Regions from separate parts of the Vreelandella indica genome, predicted to be linked through region 2. Evidence: predicted binding sites of a transcription regulator. Region 2 holds the regulator's gene; the other holds the start of a gene.
What was found. The regulator PhoB, encoded in region 2, activates phosphate uptake and scavenging genes when phosphate is short. The targets are predictions, from matches to a motif close to TGTCATANNNNTGTCANA.

Region 1: the regulator PhoB is predicted to act here: its motif matches at 3,815-3,832, upstream of V8L71_RS04680 (CYTH domain-containing protein).

The regions. Positions count from the first base shown of each region.
Region 1 is NZ_JBANSO010000005.1:39,141-46,450, forward strand. It holds gene V8L71_RS04660 (carboxymuconolactone decarboxylase family protein) at 1-234, shown strand, start outside; gene argA (amino-acid N-acetyltransferase) at 257-1,570, opposite strand; gene V8L71_RS04670 (inorganic phosphate transporter) at 1,758-3,023, opposite strand; gene V8L71_RS04675 (TIGR00153 family protein) at 3,035-3,715, opposite strand; gene V8L71_RS04680 (CYTH domain-containing protein) at 3,853-4,767, shown strand; gene V8L71_RS04685 (ion transporter) at 4,845-5,729, shown strand; gene V8L71_RS04690 (L-threonylcarbamoyladenylate synthase) at 5,743-6,366, opposite strand; gene V8L71_RS04695 (PHP domain-containing protein) at 6,469-7,310, opposite strand, start outside.
Region 2 is NZ_JBANSO010000023.1:29,028-36,337, forward strand. It holds gene V8L71_RS15400 (NAD(P)/FAD-dependent oxidoreductase) at 1-502, opposite strand, end outside; gene V8L71_RS15405 (chorismate--pyruvate lyase family protein) at 541-1,152, shown strand; gene ubiA (4-hydroxybenzoate octaprenyltransferase) at 1,188-2,078, shown strand; gene phoB (phosphate regulon transcriptional regulator PhoB) at 2,188-2,877, shown strand; gene phoR (phosphate regulon sensor histidine kinase PhoR) at 2,880-4,166, shown strand; gene V8L71_RS15425 (copper chaperone PCu(A)C) at 5,214-5,705, opposite strand; gene cysZ (sulfate transporter CysZ) at 5,791-6,534, opposite strand; gene phoU (phosphate signaling complex protein PhoU) at 6,615-7,310, opposite strand, start outside.

The DNA of each region.
Region 1 (7,310 bases), on a different contig from region 2:
GTTAACGCTGTGGATGCGTTATTCGATGAGCGCATGCTGGCCAAGGCGCAGGAAGCAGAACTTGCCGAGGCGATCGGGCGCAAGGCAGTGATCGACCTGATCGCCATGGTGGGTTTCTATTCGGTGCTGGGCTATCTGCTCAACACCTACGACACACCGATCGATGACGCTGTTGAACAAGAAGCGCGGCAACAGCCGGCGCTGTTTTCGCTGATGCCCAGCTCAACAAGCTAATCCAGCGCTGTGAATAAGCGCATTACGCTAACTGCTTGACCAACACCTTCGATTTACGGGCGTGGTTATAGGTTTCGCGTTTTAGTGGAGGCAGATCTTCCAGGCTGGCGGCGCGGAAGCCGCGCTCCACAAACCAGTGAGCGGTGTGGGTAGTGAGCACGAACATCTCGTCCAACCCACGCTGGCGGGCACGGCGCTCCATGGCTTCCACCAGGCGCTCGCCGCGCTCGCCGCCACGGTAGCTGTCGTGCACAGCCACGCAGGCGAGTTCGGCAATACTGGTATCGGGGAAGACGTGCAGCGCGGCGCAGCCGATCACCATGCCGTCGCGCTCGATCACCATGTAATCATCGATCTCGTGCTCCAGGCGCTCGCGGGAACGGGCGACCAACATGCCCCGCCGCTCTAGCGGCTCCAGCAGTTCTAGCAGGCCCGCCACATCGTTCAACGTCGCCGGGCGCAGTTGCTCGTAGCGGTGCTGGGTAATCATGGTACCCACGCCGTCACGGGTGAACAGCTCACCCAGTAAGGCGTCATGGTTGTGCCAAGAGAGCAGGTGCGTGCGCGCCACGCCTTCCCGCGCGGCGGTGCAGGCAGCCTGTAAATGGCGAGCTAACTCACCACCTGGAACGGCGTTGGTTAACCGCGGCTCGGCTTCCGCCGGGGAGAGCTGACGCAGCAGTGCGCCATGCTCGTCTTCCAGCCCTTCGGACTCACCGAGCAGAATAAGCTTGTCGGCTTTTAACGCCACGGCGGCGTGCTGAGCGACTTCAGAGGCGTCCAGATCGAACACTTCGCCGGTACTGGAGAAGCCCAGCGGCGGCAGCAACACCAGCGAGCCTTTTTCCAACAATCCTTGAATCGCGCTGGCCCGCACGCGGCGTACTTCGCCGCTGTGGTCAAAATCGACGCCTTCACGCACGCCAAGCGGTTTGGCGGTCACCAGGTTGCCAGAGATGACGCTCAGCTCTACACCGTGCAGCGGCGTGCTGGGCAGGCCCAGCGACAGCCGCGCTTCCAGCCATAGCCGTTGATGGGCGGCGACCTGCTCCACGTGGGCCATCACCGCGCGATCCGCCACCCAGCGGCCGTCGACTCGGGTGGGTTCGACACCCGCCGCGGTGAGCGCTTCATGCACCTGGGGGCGAATGCCAAACACCACGACCAAGCGCACGCCCAGGGTGTGCAACAGGGCTAAATCTTGAATCAGTTGCTCCCCTCGGCCAGACGCCATCGCTTCGCCCTCAATTAAGATGACAAAGGTTCGCCCCCGGTGCGCATTAATGTAGGGGGAGGCGTTACGAAACCAATCAACAAAGGGGAAGCGCGTATCCAAGGGCCGCTCTCCGGCAGCAGGTGAAAGAAACATGCGACGTTGTCCACGTCCGATGGGGTACTTTACCAGAGCACAAAAAACAGCGGCACCTTCTAATGCAAATCTGCTGAATCTAATGCAGATAAACATGAAGATGCCGCTGTGACGTTCCCGCTCAGGTACTGCTTAGAGACGTTCGAGCCTATATTTAGCCGAACATGCCTTTGAACATAAAGAAGAACAGAATCGCAAGGCCAGCACCGGCGGGTAGTGTGATTAGCCACGACATGGCAATCGTGCCGATAACCCTTAGGTTCAACGCCGCCATACCGCGTGCCAGACCCACCCCAAGAATCGCCCCTACCAGCGTGTGGGTAGTGGAAATTGGCAGGCCCGTGCCAGAAGCCAGTACTACCGTGGTGGCTGCCGCCAGCGTGGCAGCAAAGCCACGGCTGGGGGTAAGCTCGGTAATTCCGGTACCCACGGTCGCGATGACTTTATGACCGTAGGTGACCAGACCCACGACAATACCACCGCCGCCAAGTACCAGCACCCACCAAGGCACCAGCGCAGAACCACCAATTTCACCGCCGGTTTGGACTACGCTGATCACTGCTGCCAACGGGCCAACCGCATTCGCCACATCGTTTGAACCATGGGCAAAGGCCATGGCGCAGGCGGTGAAGATCATCAACACGCCAAACACGCGCTCTACGTTGGCATAGCCGAAGTGATCATTTGCGTTGTGCTCGAACTTGATACGCCGCTGCATAATCAAGCCGATGCCCATAATCACCAGGCCCAGCAAAATTGACAACAGCAGGCTCTGATTAAAGGATAAGTCCAGCCCCACATGGGACAACCCTTTGGTCAGCGTGACCATTGAAACGATAAAACCTACCAGAAACACATAGCCCGGCACGTAGCGTTTAGCGGCCGTGAACGGGTTGGCATCTTCAAAAATCAGGTGGTGAACCGATTTAAACAGCACAAAGCCAATGGTGCCTGCCAACAAGGGTGATACCACCCAGCTAGCAGCAATCGTACCCACGGCGCCCCAATCCACCATGGCTGGGCCTAACCCTGCGACCGCAAAGCCCACAATCGCGCCGACAATCGAGTGGGTCGTGGAAACTGGCCAGCCTTTCATAGACGCCACTAGCAGCCAGGTGCCAGCGGCCAGTAAGGCTGCCAGCATGCCGTATACCAGCAGTTGCGGATCATCCTGCAACAACTCAGGATCGATAATCCCTTTGCGGATCGTGTTGGTAACCTCACCACCCGCCAACCACGCGCCTAAAAACTCGAAGACGACAGCGATAAGAATGGCTTGTTTGATGGTGATCGCTTTCGACCCCACCGAGGTTCCCATCGCATTAGCGACGTCATTCGCACCCACGCCCCAGGCCATGAAGAAGCCAAACAAACAGGCCAGGATAATGAAGATGTCACCGTGCTGGGCAATAATCTGCATGAAAGGTCCCCTTAGCGGGCAGTCAGGATCTGCAGGCGGCTACCCACTCGCTCAGCGCGATCGGATAATTCGCCAACCCATTCAATGATTTTGTAAAGGAAGATCACGTCCACTGGCGGTAGCTGGCTCTCAAGCGAGAACAGTTGGCGACGGATCGTCACTTGTTGATCGTCGGCTTGGTGCTCAAGAGTGTGCAGTTCACGAATCATGTTCTGCATGACGTCAGAGACGTTTTTTCCAAAGCCGGACTCAAGCAGGTCCTTAAGTTCTTCCAATGCCTGGCGGGCTTGGGCAACACAAGCAACACTGGTACGGATGTAATCGCGCATTGCATCGGCCAATTCATCCGGCACGCGCATTTTACGCCCCAACATAATGCCGGTAATGTCACGCACCTTGTTGGCGATCTTGTCCTGCACGCTGATCAGGTCGAGCAGATCGGAGCGCGACACCGGAAGAAACATGGTGTTGGGCAGGTTCAACCGCAGCTCTGTTTTCAGCGTATCGGCGTCATGCTCTAAGCGGGTGACGTTTTCGCGCAGTTCAGCCGCTTTGTCCCAGTCATCAGCCAGCGTTGCTTCAAAAAACGGCAACAGCTGATCGGCACATTCATTTGCCTTGACGATATGGGCCAATAACGGCTGGAATGGCGAGCGGCCAAACATCGAAGAAAAAGGATTGGAGGTAACCATAATGCCTTTTAGCCTGTTTTCGGGAAGCCTGGAAATGGCGGCGCCAGTATAAAGAGTGCGCCCGCCGCCGTCATGAAAAGTTCATAAATGTAATCAAATATTCATTTAAATGTCACGATAACGAGGTGGCGAGCGTCATGAAAAACCCCATTCCCATAGAAGTAGAACTGAAACTTGCCCTTGCACCAGAAGGACCGGCCACGCTGTGTAACCATCCGTTTCTAGTGTCAAAACCCTCGCACCAGCACACGTTGACCAATACCTATTTTGACACCCCGGAAGGCGATTTAGCGAAGGCGCATATTGCACTACGCCTACGCAAAATAGATGGCAAAGTGCTGCAAACGGTGAAAACCGCAGGCCAGGGCGGCGGCGGATTATCTCAACGACAGGAGTGGGAGTGGCAAGTTCCTGGCCACGAACTGGATCTGGTAGCCCTTGCCGAACTGCCCCCCTTTCAAGGCCAGCTTAGCAGCGTGCTCAATGCCCTCGCCCCCCAACTCAGCACCGATTTCACGCGGCGCAGCTGGCAGCTAACCGATGGCTTAGTAAACCCAGGTTCAACCAACCAGCGCTGTCATATCGAGCTGGTGCTGGATGAGGGCGAAATTGTCAGCGGTGGCTACCGCACACCCATCCGCGAGGTAGAACTTGAATTAAAGGACGGCGACCCGGAGGCGCTGTGGGCATTGGCACTGACACTTTCAGAGCAGGTGCCGCTGCGCCCTTCAGATAGCAGCAAAGCATCTCGTGGTAATGCACTTAGCAACCAGCACTGGCCACTACCCGAAGCACACTCCCCGGCAGAGTGGCTACACCGCGCAACGCTGGCGCTGGACGCCTACCACGACAGCCAGCAGGCAAGCTTTCTAAGCGATGCCCAACAGGCGTTAGTCACCCTCGCCGACCACCCCGCGCTGGATGCCGATGCCCGCACGTATGCTCAGGCGTTACCCGGCGGCTTAGATGCCCATGGTCAGCCCAGCACGGCTTATGGTAACGCTGCGTTGGCACTGGCCCATCGCTTGGCGTACCAAACCGAGCTACGCTAACGGCTTAACGCTATTTTAGGACTGTTTTTAAGGACTGTTTTTAAGGACCGTATTGAGGCCCACTTCAGGATGATGCGATGAATTTACACCTTACCCCTGGCGCGGAAGGCCTACGTACCCGCTTGTTTCATATTATTTTTGAGTCTGACACGCCGGGTGCTAAAGCGTTTGATATCGCCTTGATTGGGGCGATTTTGTTAAGCGTTGCGGTCATTATGCTGGGCAGTATTGAGGTTTATGCTGAACGTTACGGACACATTTTTTTCTACCTCGAATGGTCCTTTACGCTGCTGTTTTCCATTGAGCTTGCCCTGCGAATCTACTGCCTGGAAAGGCCCCTGCTCTATTTAAGGAGCTTTTATGGGATTGTGGATTTAATTGCCGTGTTGCCCACTTGGCTAGTGCTACTCGTGCCGGGCGCCCATGGGTTGGTGATTGTTCGCCTGCTGCGCGTGTTGCGTATTTTCCGCATTCTTCGCTTGATGGACTTTGTCGGTGAGGCGCGGCTTTTGTTAGACGCGCTCAAACGCAGCATGCGGCAGATTCTGCTATTTTTTAGCGCCATCTTAATGGTCATCACGCTGTTTGCGGCCTTGATGTACACCATTGAGTCACCCGAAGCTGGCTTCACCAGCATTCCGATGTCGATGTACTGGGCCATCGTGAGTATGACCACCGTCGGCTACGGCGACATTGTGCCTGCCACGTCGCTGGGTAAATCGATAACAGTGATTTTGATGCTGTTGGGCTACTCGATTATTGCCGTGCCTACCGGGGTATTCTCCGCCCAGGTGATTCGCTCGATTCGTGAAGAGCGCTACTCAGAAGAAGCCTGCCCCGGCTGCGGGCACGAACGTCATGAGAAACGTGCCCGCTACTGCCTGCGCTGCGGCACTTGGCTAGACGAAGACAGCGAAGACCCGCGTAAAAAAGACGATAAAGATGAGTCCGCTTCTGACTAGCTTGTACCTAACGCTAAGCCTGGAAGGGCGTGATATCACCGCGCCCTTCGCGAATGATTTTAGGTGGCAGCTCACGCAGGTCGATAACGCTGGTGGGGTCTAGATGGCAGGCGCCGCCGTCGATAATGGCATCCAGATGCGCGCCAAAACGCTCGCGGATCTCTTCTGGGTCGTTCATGGGTAAATCATCGCCCACCGGAATGAGCGTCACGCTCATCAACGGCTCGCCCAAGGCTGCCAGCAACGCATGCGTAATGCGGTGATCCGGCACGCGTACACCAATGGAGCGCCGCTTGGGATGCAGTAGCAGGCGCGGTACTTCTGAAGTGGCATCCAGAATATAAGTATAAGGGCCTGGGGTATGGGCTTTCAGCAACCGAAATACATCGTTATCCACCTTGGCGTAGGTGCCAATTTCCGAGAGATCGGAGCACACCAGGGTGAAGTTGTGTTTATCGTCCAGTGAACGCAGCCATTTAATCTTTTCAATGGCCTTCTTCTCACCCAGATGACAGCCCAAGGCATAGCCTGAATCGGTGGGGTACGCCACTACGCCACCTTTACGAATGATCTCAATCGCCTGATCAATCAGCCGCTTTTGCGGGTTTTCCGGGTGAATCTGAAAATATTGGCTCATAAAACTGCTCCTTTCATAGCTCACTGTCTTAGCGGTTCCTACAGCATAGCTGACCTTAGCTGCTGATAACTTAAGCTGGTAAGAACCTAAGCTAATAAAAAATTAGCCGATTGCTAACAGGCCGGGGGCGGCATCGCGTAGATGCACCAAGCGCGGATGCTGCCATATTGGGGGCGCTGCCGTGCGCGGTACCAAGCTCATACTGCCGGGTGCTGCATGGCTGCCGGGAAAGTGAAAGTCGCTGCCCAAGGAAGCGTATAACTCACGCTCGACCAGTTGGCGCGCCAAGTCACGGGTGCTATCCGGGTTCTGCTGGCCGCTAACCAGCTCAACCGCTTGGCCGCCCGCCGCCTGGAAAGTATCCATCAACAGGCCACGCTTGCGTCGAGTGAGGCCATGGCGCAATGGATGAGCGATCACGGCAACGCCGCCCGATTCCACAATCCAGCTAACGGCTTCGCTGATTTCCGGCCAGTGGGCTTTGACATCGCCCTTTTTGCCGCTGCCCAGGTAGCGCTTAAAGGCGCTTGCCCAGTCGGGCACCACTCCTTCTGCTACCAGCGCGCGGGCAAAATCCGGGCGGCCTAGGGGGCGGTCGCTGCCTGCGTGAAGGCGCGCTTTTTCTAGGGCGTCGGGTAAACCTACTTTTTCCAGTCGTTCGGCAATGACTTCCGCACGCTGGATACGCGCCTCACGCTGCTGAATCAAGCCTTCCACCATCGGCCCCTGCAAGCCACCGGGCATCAGTGCTACGACATGAATATTGACCCCTTGCCAGCGTGTGGATAACTCACAGCCGGGGATAAGACATAGCCCTGCTTGCTCGGCGGCGCGGCCCGCTTCTTCAATGCCGTCCATGGTATCGTGATCGGTAAGCGACATGTGCGTCAGCCCGCGCTCAGCGCACAGCGTTACCAGCTCAGTGGGCGATAGCGCGCCATCAG
Region 2 (7,310 bases):
TTGCTGGGCCTTGGCCTAACGCCTGATGAAAGCGTCGGTAGTCGTCTAAGTCATTAATGGTGAAGCAGCGTGGGGCTACGCTGGGGTCGATGCTGAACGGCATCCTGGGGGCAGCGCCGGTGGCTAATACCAGTGTGTCGTAGCTAAGTTTTTCAGAGCTTAGTTTTTCATAGTTGGGCGCTTGTCCAGCGTCGAGAAGCAGTGTCCGGTTATCCACATCCAGTGCCGCCACGGGGGTGTGGGTAATGATGCGGGCGTTTAACTCATCGCCCAGCTCGGCAGCGTTTCGCTGGGCCAGTTTGTTGGGCGCTAGGCCTTTAGCGAAGCCGGTGGAGAGTAACGGTTTGCTGTAATCGTCACCGCTGCCAGCACTAATCAGCGTGATTGACCGCTGATCACCGAGACGGCGCAGTGCGCGGGCTAAGCCAATCCCGGCCATTCCCGTGCCAATAATGACCAGCGCAGCGTGGGATGAAGAGAGCTCTGGTTGTGAGGGGGGCATGCAGACACCAAAAAAGTCGCTGAAACAAAAGCCTGTTAGTGCTGCATGTTACACTAGCCGACCCGTTTATTGCCCTGGAGAACTTGGTGACGCCTGCAGCTTTTCGGCAAACTCCTCACTTTTCGCGCTGGCGCCCCGTTGATGCGGCGCGACCTGCCATGAGTACTTCCTGGTGGCAGTGGGTTGCTTCAACCGACTCATTAACTGCTCGCTTAATCGCCGCAGGAGGTGAAAAGCAGTTTCGCGTTCGACTGCTACGCCAGGGCGTAGGCTGGCCGCGAGAGGATGAGGCACGGGCGTTGGGCATTGCTCCCAAACGCTACGCATGGCTGCGTGAAGTAGCGCTGTGCTTGGATGAAACGCCGTGGGTGGTGGCGCGCTCCGTCGCCCCGCTCACGCAGTTAAAGGGCCAGCGTTTGGAAGGGTTAGGTGAGCGCTCGCTCGGCAGTTGGTTATTTCGCCAGCCCGGTTTAATTCGCGGGCCGCTTGAGGCCACTACCCAATCCCCCTTATTTGCTCGTATGAACGGTATCGAGAGTGACTGTACCTGGGGCCGACGTTCAGTGTTTTATCACGGCGGGCTGTCGTTGTTGGTGCAGGAGTATTTTTTGCGTGCGATGGCGGATGACCTTGATCTGCCATCGCGCTAGGCTAGCGCCTGCATCTTATTTTTCGTGAGGTAAGCATGGATCGTTCACTGTTGCGGCCGAAGGGATGGGCTCGCGTGGCAGATTTTATACAGCTGATGCGTTTGGATCGACCCATTGGCACGTGGCTGTTGATGTGGCCGACGCTTTGGGCGCTGTGGATTGCCGCTGAAGGGGTACCCGGCCGTGATGTACTGCTGATTTTTGTGGCCGGTGTTTACGTCATGCGCGCGGCTGGCTGCGTGGTGAACGATTATGCAGATCGCCATTTCGATGGCCATGTGAAACGCACTAAGCATCGCCCGCTCGCCACAGGTCGAATCAGCGAAACCGAGGCTCAATTGCTGTTTATTGGTTTGGTGGCCGCAGCGTTTATTCTGGTGCTACTGACTAATTGGTTTACGGTGCTGCTCTCGTTGGGTGGGGTATTTCTGGCAGTTATTTACCCGTTCATGAAGCGTTATACCCATTTTCCCCAGGTGGTGCTGGGGGCGGCATTCTCATGGGCAATTCCAATGGCCTTTGGCGCCGTGCTGGGCCATGTGCCGTTGGAAGCGTGGCTGCTTTTCTGTGCAAACGTGCTATGGACGGTGGCGTACGACACGCAATACGCCATGGTCGATCGCGACGATGATTTAAAAATTGGCATTAAATCGACAGCCGTGCTGTTTGGCGACGCGGATCGCCTGATAATCGGCCTACTCCAGGTAGCCACCCTGGGGTTGCTGGCATGGGTAGGCTGGCGGGTCGGGTTAGGTGGGTTCTTTTGGCTAGGGCTCGCTGCAATGGCGGCAACTTTCCTGCATCAGCAGCGCTTAATTCGTTATCAGGAGCGGGATCTTTGTTTCCAGGCGTTTCTGAATAATCACTGGTCGGGGCTGCTGATTTTTGCTGGTATTGCGCTAAGTTGGTGGCCTGCGGCGGGTTAGTAACTGCCATTGTCATGTAACTGTCATCAAGTCATGGTGTTATCGTCACTGACATGTCATTGAACTGTTTTCTTTGAACTGGCTTTTTTGCACACCGTGAGGCTCTGGTATGACCGCCAAAACCGTTCTGATTGTCGATGATGAATCGTCGATTCGCGAGATGATCGCGGTAGCGCTGGAAATGGCTGACTACCGTGTGCTCGAAGCAGATAACGCCCAGGATGCTCATGCCATGGTGGTTGACCACCAACCTGATTTATTGCTGCTTGACTGGATGATGCCTGGCACCAGCGGTATTGAACTGGCTAGGCGGTTGAAGCGCGAAGAAGCCACCGCCGAGATCCCCATTATTATGCTCACCGCTAAAGGCGAAGAGGATAATAAGATCCAAGGGCTAGAAGCCGGTGCCGATGACTATATCACCAAGCCCTTTTCGCCCCGCGAATTGGTGGCACGGTTAAAAGCAGTGCTGCGCCGCGCGACGCCGCGTGGCGTTGAAGATCCGATTGAGATTAATGGCCTGCTGCTTGATCCGGTAAGTCACCGGGTAAGCGCACACGGCAAAGCGTTGGAAATGGGGCCGACCGAGTATCGTCTTCTGCAGTTTTTTATGACCCATCAAGAGCGCGCTTACACACGTAGCCAACTGCTTGACCAAGTTTGGGGTGGCAACGTGTATGTCGAGGAGCGTACTGTCGATGTGCATATTCGACGCTTACGAAAAGCGCTGGGCGATGTGCATCAAAACCTGATTCAAACGGTTCGGGGTACCGGATACCGTTTCTCTGCACGGGTGTAAATGTGCGCCTATGGAGCCGTGAACTGTGGCGTCTAGCGTGGCTGGCCACACTGGGTACTTGCTTAGGCTGGTTATTGGGCTCAGCAGGGCTAGGGCTTGCGGCAGGGCTTGCAGTATGTCTGTTTTATCACTTGCGGCAGCTACGCGAACTTTATTTATGGCTAACCCTACATCCTCACGATGAGCCGCCTGCCGCTCACGGTATGTGGGGTGAATTGTTTGATCGTTTATACCGCTATCAGAAAAGCCAGCGTATAACGCAAAGTCGGCTGCGTGCTACTTTGGCCCGTATTCAAGAGTCGTCTGAAGCGATGCGTGACAGTGTGGTCATGCTCGACCGCCACGGTGATCTAGAGTGGTGGAACAGCGCTGCAACGAACATGCTAGGGCTACAAACTGCCCATGATCGTGGTCAGCACATTACCAACCTACTGCGCGAGCCAAGTTTCATCCGCTACTTCAATGCGCGGGAGTATGGCGAGCCGTTAACGCTGACATCGCCGATTGACGAGCGTCGAATCCTGCAGTATCAAATTACCCTGTACGGTGACGATGAACGGCTGGTAATGGCCCGGGATATCACGCGCTTGCACCGCCTGGAACAGATGCGGCGCGACTTTGTTGCCAATGTCTCTCACGAGCTGCGCACGCCGCTAACCGTCCTTTCCGGCTATCTGGAAACCTACAGTGATATTGCTGATCAGTTGCCTCCGCGTTTGGGCAAAAGCATCAACCAGATGCAGGAACAGACGCAGCGAATGCAAAACCTGGTCAATGATCTATTGCTGCTCTCCCGGTTGGAAATCGACCAGGGGGGGAAAGATCACCATCCGCTGTCGCTAGGGCCTTTGCTACAAAGCATCTGTGATGATGCGCTGGCGCTATCGAATCAGCGTCATACCATTACTGTCGCGCTTGAAAGTGACGCACGCCTGCTGGGTAGTGAGCAGGAGATTCGTAGTGCCATCTCTAACCTCGCCTTCAATGCCGTTCGCTATACGCCAGCAGGTAGCCACATCACCTTACGCTGGAAAGCTAGCGCGACTGGCGGTGGCTGTATTGATGTGGAAGACAATGGTGAAGGCATTGATCCCGTCCATATTCCCCGACTAACCGAACGTTTTTACCGTGTCGATAAAGGCCGTAGCACCGCAACTGGCGGCACTGGCTTAGGCTTGGCGATCGTTAAGCACGTACTATTACGCCACGATGCGCAATTACAGATTGAATCCCACCCTGGTAAAGGGGCGCTTTTTCGCTGCTCATTTCCCGCTTCACGTCTTGTATAGGTCTCAGTAAGCGACCTCTCGTACCATACCTGTAAAGGTGTGCAATATTGGCATGTAAGGTTGGTAAGAGTTTACCCATGTGCCATTTTTACACAGCTTTTAAGCTTGGTATTTCGATGTTAACAGAGTGCTATAACTTGACTTTATTTTATTAAGTTATTGATTTTATATGGTTTAATTTTATTCCTGAGTTTTTGGCATGCTAGCTGCAATATTAAAAACAGGTAAGGACGTATTGATAGGTTAGAAAAACATTGTACTTACGATATGACGAAGAGTTTGTATCTGTAAAAAGGATCGGTAAAAATAGCAGTAGCTGACTAATCATTAATTATTTTTTAGATATCAAAGAATGCCCTTTCAACGGATGAAAGGGAGATTGACAGGATGTAAAAAAGGCAAGGATGCTTTTCAGGTTCAAGGATGAATCGTTAGGAAATCAAACGTTAGTCAGGGTTAATTCCAAGGTTGGAGTCCCGCACAAGGAGTGGAAGCTAACGTTAGTTATTACCTATAGTCTATTCTGATATCGGGCCTCGCTAGTCGAGGCCTAATTTTTTTGCTGTCTGCTTTTTGTAAGCTTCTTATATTTACTACTGCATTTCTTTGTTTTTATCCCTACCTCCCTCTCTTTTTGTATTCATGTAATGAGTTATTCTCTCTCCATTCATCCATGAGGGGTCTAGGATTCGATCGCCCTAATGTTATTAAGGCAGAGTCCCATCGTACTAGTGCTCAGGCCGAGTACACGGCAAAAGGTTTAACCCAGGATGAAGGTGATGGAAACATTTGGTAACAAAAGTTTGCAATTATGTTGAAATATATTACGATAGAGGCGTGAGCAAATACGCAGAAGCGTGTCACACCGATAGGGATGCAGGTAGATTCAAGGAATGAATCAAACGACAATCAAAACGCTGGTCAGGGTTAAATTCCAAGGCTGGAGTCCCGCAAAAGGAAAGGAAGCTAGCGTTAGTCATTGTCTAGATATTGTGTCCTTAGACCCCCATTATGCGGGGTCTAATTTTTTATAGGCAGCAACTTTTTTTAGTGATGGTGATGCCCATCCGCGGCTTCACTACCTTCCTGGGCGCTTTGTACCCAGACCTCAATATCCACATCACCTTGTTCAGCAAAGGTTAGCGTGATGGGAAATCGGTCACCTTCCGTTAACGGTTCGCTTAACCCAATCAGCATTAAGTGAAAGCCACCACCAGGACGCATGGTGTAGGTTTCCCCAGCCTCAATAAGAAGCTCGCCGACATGACGCATCTGCATCATGTCGCCATCCATTCGCATATCGTGCAGCTCGACATTGCTGCTTACCGGGCTGCTTGCGCCAATCAAAGTAACTGGGTCTGAAAAGGCGGTAATATCCACATAGGCGGCCCCATTGGTCGCACCCGGAGGGGTCGGTATGGCAAAGGGGTGTGCGATACGCATCGTGTCTGTTTGTACGTCGTGAGCTATCGCTACTGATGCCACCATAGAGAGAGTGCTGACTAAACACACACACAGCCAAGCGATGGGTTTGAACATACGTTTATTCCTTATTGTTGATTGGATGCGGGAGAGCGATTTAAAACGTAAAAGTAGCAAAGTAGCCGAGCGCAGGTAATAAGCGCTACTGCGGCGCGATGCCACGGGCATCTCCATGCACGTCTCTGTAGTGATCATCCCAGAGCAGTACGGCACCTGCCACGGCGCCGGGAATAAGGAAGAGATTGGCCAGCGGAATCCAGGTGATGAGCGTGACTAACCCCCCAAAGCTTAAGCTTTGCCACCAGCGTTTCGAGAGCCGTTGGCGCATATCGGCAAACGTCACCTTATTGTTATCCATTGGGTAGTCTAGATAAGTAATGGCCATGATCCAGGCGGAGAATAACGCCCACAGCAGGGGTGCTATTAAGTTCAGCCCTGGGATCCAGCTAAGCACAAACAGACCGGCGGCACGGGGCAAAATATAGGCGAGCTTAACAAATTCGCGACCAATGGCATCAATGGCTGTTTTAGTAAGGTTGCGGTCATCAATCGGTTCACGGCCAGTCACTTGGGTTTCGACTTTAGCGGCCAAAAAACCGTAAAAAGGCGCGGCGATCAGGCTGGTCACCAGCGTGAAGGTAAAAAACACCACCACTAACAGGCTAATCACGAAAAGAGGCCAGATAAGCCAGGAGAGCCAATCAAGCCAGGTTGGCACCATGTTCATCCAATGATCTAGCCAACCACCGAAGCGGTTGAGCACGAAGCTGAACATGCTGACGTAAACAATCAGGTTGACTAAAATAGGCAGAAAAATATAGCGGCGCATACCTGACTGATACACGCAGCGTGTACCTCGGCTAAGCGCAGTGACAGCATCCAGCATGGTGGGGGAGACTCCTTGTGATTCAAACGTCCAGGCCGCTTAACAGCCTGGACGTATTGCAGGAGGAAACCCCTTTCAGGTCAAGACTTTTTTAGCACTTGCGGGTCAAGGTTATCGGGGTCGCTGTGGCGGATATCCAGCCCTTTGACAAGATAAACCACGTACTCAGCAAGATTGTCAGCGTGGTCGCCCACGCGCTCCAGGGCGCGCAATACCCACATGATGCTGAGTACGGAGGTAATCGAGCGTGAGTCTTCCATCATAAACGTCATTAGTGAACGCATTGCGCTGCTGTACTCATCGTCAACCAGCTCGTCTTCACGCACTACCTGCATCGCAAGGTCGGTGTCAAAACGGGCAAAGGCGGTGAGCGCATCGCGCAGCATTTTGCGCACATGCTCGCTGATGTGGCGCACTTCCACCAAGCCACGAATGGTGCTGGTACTTTCACTCAGCAGCAGGGCGTTACGGGCGATTTTGCTGGCCTCATCGCCGATTCGCTCAAGATCAGAGGTGGCGCGGATAACGGCGAGCACCAGGCGTAGGTCGGACGCTGCAGGCTGACGCCGCGCTAGTACCCGGGTGCATTCGTCGTCGATTTGCAGCTGCAGATCGTTGACCTGACGATCATTGTCGCGCACTTGTTCGGCTAGGCGGGTGTCGCCTTCCAGAAGCGCAAAGACGGCATCCTGCACTTGCTTCTCTACCAGACCGCCCATGGCCATCAGATGGGTTTTTAGCTCTTCCAGCTCCTGGTTGAACTGGCGAGAGATATG